One region of the Marinomonas pontica genome, then DNA from elsewhere that is predicted to be linked to it. Evidence: predicted binding sites of a transcription regulator. Region 1 holds the regulator's gene; the other holds the start of a gene.
What was found. Region 1 encodes FNR, which switches genes on or off when oxygen is low (the NO sensors DNR and NnrR bind a similar motif). Its sites were predicted from a motif close to TTGATNTANATCAA; they were not measured.

Region 1 (2,415 bases):
CACTCAAGATTACAGTATTGAGATAGATCCTAGAGAAATTACCTATTCAAAGCTGAAATTATTGACGGAAATGGGAATAAACCGAATCAGTATTGGTGTGCAAGACTTTGATGCTAAAGTACAAGAAGCCATTCATCGGGTTCAGCCGCTTACCATGGTGTCTGAGCTTGTGGACAATGCTCGCTCACTGGGCATTAAATCCATTAATTTTGATTTGATATATGGCCTGCCCTACCAGTCACTAGAGGGATTCAAAGAAACTCTTGATCAGGTGATTTCATTGTCTCCTGAACGTATTTCATTGTTTAACTATGCGCACCTGCCTGAGCGGTTTCGTGCTCAGAAACGCATTTTAGACAACACTCTTCCCTTACCCAATATCAAGCTAGATTTATTAAAAATGAGCATCGAATACCTAACCGCAGCGGGTTACGATTACATTGGTATGGATCATTTTGCTAAACCCAGCGATGAATTAGCGCTTGCTCAAAAACAAGGCAAGTTACAAAGAAATTTTCAAGGCTACACAACACATGCTGGTACAGACTTAGTGGCTTTTGGTGTGTCTGCTATTAGCGATTTAAATGGCATTTATATACAGAACTACACAGACTTATCTGCTTATAGGAGTAGTATTGAAAAAGGTCAACTAGCGATTGCAAAAGGGTACATTAGTGACCACGATGATAGAGTTAGACATCAGGTTATTATGACGCTCATATCTCAATTTAAATTGGACGTTACAGAGGTAGAGGAAAGGCACAAAATTCATTTCTTCGATTATTTTTCTCAGGAAATGGACAAGCTATCTCCTATGCTAGAAGATGGAATGATTGAAATAGACCAGTGTGGAATGCAGACCACAATTAAGGTTACCGAGCGTGGGCGTTTGCTTATTCGATGCATTTGTATGGTTTTCGATAAGCATTTAAACAACACAGTAAAATATTCTAAAGTAATATAGATGGATCTCAGGGAGAGCTAAATGTCAATGACACACACACATTCGCGTTTTAATAGCACGTTAACTTCGCAGTGCCAGAACTGCAGTTTAAGTGCACTATGCCTTCCAATTGCTCTAGCTGATGAAGACATCAATAGATTGGACCAAATTATTGAGCGTAAAAAACCACTCAAAAAAGGTGAATTCCTTTTTCGTCAGGGTGAAGCCTTTGATTCCGTTTACGCTGTTCGCTCTGGAACACTAAAAACGTTTAACATTACCTCTTTTGGTGAAGAACAAATTACTGGCTTTTATTGCCCTAGTGAGTTGGTAGGCCTAAGCGGCATTGACTCCAACACCTACCCTGTTTCTGCCAAGGCTTTAGAAACAACAACCGTCTGTGAGATACCATTTAGCCATCTAGAAGAGCTTTCGTCTCAGATACCATCATTAAAGCACCAACTGTTTAAAGTGATGAGCCGTAAGATTTCAGATGACCAACAAATGATGGTTTTACTCGGTAAAAAAAATGCGGATGAAAAAGTGGCCTCTTTCCTTTTAAATCTTTCGAATCGCTTCAAAAAACGAGGCTATTCGGCCAGCTCATTCCGTTTGTCTATGTCTCGTGGCGAAATTGGCAATTACTTGGGACTAGCAGTTGAAACGGTGAGCCGTGTCATTACTCGCTTTCAGAAAAGTGAACTGATCCATGTAGACGGAAAAGAAATTGAAATAGTTGATTTCCCAGAAATGCAAAAACTCGTTGGGGTTGCTAGTGATTGTGGTAAAATCTCTCACATTTGAATGATTTTGAGGCAATACCATAATGCTCTACGATGATTACTACGTTAAATCGCTAATCCAAACGGTTGAAGATTGGCCAAAACAAGGCATCAGCTTCCGAGATATCACCCCTATTTTTAGTGATCCTAAAGGGATGAGAATGGTAGTGGATGCTTATGTGCATCGTTATATGGCTACAGATATTACGCACATTGCTTGTATCGACGCGCGTGGCTTTTTGATCGCTGCTGTTTTAGCGTATGAACTTCAAAAGCCACTGATTTTGGTTCGCAAGAAAGGCAAGCTGCCTGGCAAAACCATCTCTCAAAAGTACGCTCTTGAGTATGGAGAAGCAGAGCTTGAAATCCAAGAAGGCTCTGTAAAGGCTGGAGATGAAGTTTTATTGTTTGACGACTTGATTGCAACCGGCGGCACTTTATTTGCTGCAATCAAATTGCTAACAAAACAAGGCGCAAATATTAAAGAAGTGGCGGCAATTATTGATTTACCTGATTTGGGTGGAAGCCAAAAATTACGCGACAGCGATATTCCAGTTTTTAGTCTGTGTGCCTACGACGGCGATTGATTGTAACAGATATAAAAGAGTGTAACTTGATATAAAAAAGGTGGCCTAGGCCACCTTTTTTATATCGTCCAGAAATCTAGAACTAGAAGTCTACTGTAGCACC
Region 2 (2,415 bases), 600 kb from region 1:
ATACACCAATAATATAAAAAATACAGAAACCGAATACGATGACACCGGCTACTCTGCGCGCATAGGGGCAACCTACGCACTAAATGAACACATTAAGCCTTATGTGTCCGCATCAACAGGTTTCGTACCTCAGTCTGCTTCCAACCAAGCATCGTCAACTGACGGGTATTTCGACCCAGAAGAAAGCCATCAAATTGAAGCGGGCTTGCGTACTTACTGGCTGCAAAACAAGCTAAATGTAAACATTGCTGCGTATCGCATCATTCGTGAAAACATCCTTCAGGAAGACCCAAATGACGCCAGTCTATTAGTTTCGATAGGTAAAGTTCGCAGTCAGGGCATAGAAATTGATGTGATGGCCGATATCACACCTCGTTGGGTAGCAAACGTCAATTACGCCTACAACGACACAGTAGTAAAAGAGTCAACCGACGCGGATATTCAGTACTCTAATAATGACCGATTTGCCAATACGCCATATAACCAGCTCGGCCTTTGGACTCGATACGATTTCCCAAGTATCACCTCCTCCATTGCCTTCGGTGCAGACTATGTAAGTGACCAAATCAACCGTCAAGGACAAACCATCAAACCCTATGCAGTTTATGATGCGTCTTGGCAAACAAGCTGGGAAGATTGGAAATTCCAGCTGAACATCAAAAACCTATTCGACAAAGAATACGCCGTCAGTGGGTTTACGGAGAAAAACGGCTCTTTCGTAGGTGAACGACGTCGCGTGTATGTTACTGCCGCCTACGACTTTTAAATCGCATCAGGCTCACTAACAGACAGATACAAAAAAGCGGGTCTCTTGATCCGTTTTTTTGGGGGTTTTTCCTACATTTTTGACCTGCATCAAAGTCGTTTTATTTAAACAAGTCATCCCACCGACAGTGCTTGAGTTCAATCAACACACAGGTAAACTCCGCCCGTTTTGATCGATCGGTGAACCTCATGTCTCAAGAAAAAGCCTTCTTTCCAGAATTACTCTCTCCAGCTGGTTCGTTAAAAAACCTGCGTTATGCTTTTGCCTACGGGGCAGACGCGGTATACGCGGGTCAACCACGCTATTCATTGCGAGTGCGTAATAACGAGTTTGACTTGGAAAAACTTGGTATCGGCATAAATGAAGCTCACCAGCTGGGCAAAAAACTTTACGTGGTCAGCAATATTGCTCCCCATAATGCCAAATTAAAAACCTACCTTGACGACTTAGCGCCGGTCATCGATCTCAATCCAGACGCCCTCATCATGTCAGATCCAGGCTTAATTATGATGGTGCGAGAAGCCTTCCCTGATCAGCAAATTCATCTTTCGGTACAAGCCAATGCGGTCAACTGGGCAACGGTCAAGTTCTGGCAACAACAAGGCATTTCCCGCGTAATACTGTCGCGTGAATTGTCCTTAGACGAGATCGAAGAAATTCGTATGAAAGTGCCCGAAATGGAACTGGAAGTCTTCGTGCATGGGGCATTATGCATGGCGTATTCTGGTCGATGCCTGCTATCGGGATACATGAACAAACGCGACCCAAACCAAGGTGCGTGCACAAACGCCTGTCGCTGGGAATACAATGTCCACGAAGCGACACAAGATGACGCAGGACAGATCATTGCCACCAGTGGCGCTTCGTTATACGTTCCTGAACAGACAGCTCAAATTCAAGAGGCTTCTGTGCAAGTACAAGAGCCAACTGATCAGCTTTTCTTGCTTCAAGAACGCGGCCGCCCAGACGAATACATGCCAGCCTTTGAAGACGAACATGGCACCTATATTATGAATTCCAAAGACTTGCGTGCCATTCAACACGTAGAGCGCTTGGTGAAAATGGGTGTGCATTCATTAAAAATTGAGGGCCGAACCAAATCGTTTTATTACTGTGCCAGAACCGCGCAAATATACCGCCAAGCCATTAACGACGCTGTCACTGGCCAGCGTTTTGACGAAGGTCTAATGAACCGCTTAGACAACCTCGCGAACCGAGGTTACACCGATGGATTCTTGCAACGCCATCGCCATGTGGACATGCAAAACTACGAAACAGGCAACTCCGTCAGCGAACAGCAACAATTTGTTGGTGAAGTCATCACAACAAGCGACAACGCCCTCACCATAGAAGTAAAAAACCGCTTTAGCGTAGGTGACTCATTGGAACTGATGACACCAAAAGGCAATGTTACTTTTCAATTGACCGAATTGAACGACAAAAATGGCCACCCAATCGACGTTGCCAAAGGCAGTGGTCACACTGTGTCGATTCCTTGCCCACAAAACATCGATGCCTCGATGGGAATTTTATTAAGAAACCTATCGGCTGGACAAACTACACGCCAGCCTCACGCTAGCGCCACCGAGTAAGGTCAAAGCATGGCCTTACTCATCAACGATCGATGCATAAACTGCGACATGTGCGAG

Region 2: trhP (prephenate-dependent tRNA uridine(34) hydroxylase TrhP) is a predicted target of FNR. The motif match lies at 846-859, and genes of this name have one in related genera.

What each region holds. Positions count from the first base shown of each region.
Region 1 is NZ_AP027271.1:1,761,861-1,764,275, reverse strand. It holds gene hemN (oxygen-independent coproporphyrinogen III oxidase) at 1-964, shown strand, start outside; gene fnr (fumarate/nitrate reduction transcriptional regulator Fnr) at 986-1,747, shown strand; gene AABA11_RS08215 (adenine phosphoribosyltransferase) at 1,770-2,312, shown strand; gene AABA11_RS08210 (YfaZ family outer membrane protein) at 2,395-2,415, opposite strand, start outside.
Region 2 is NZ_AP027271.1:1,164,726-1,167,140, reverse strand. It holds gene AABA11_RS05465 (TonB-dependent siderophore receptor) at 1-766, shown strand, start outside; gene trhP (prephenate-dependent tRNA uridine(34) hydroxylase TrhP) at 955-2,358, shown strand; gene AABA11_RS05455 (YfhL family 4Fe-4S dicluster ferredoxin) at 2,368-2,415, shown strand, end outside.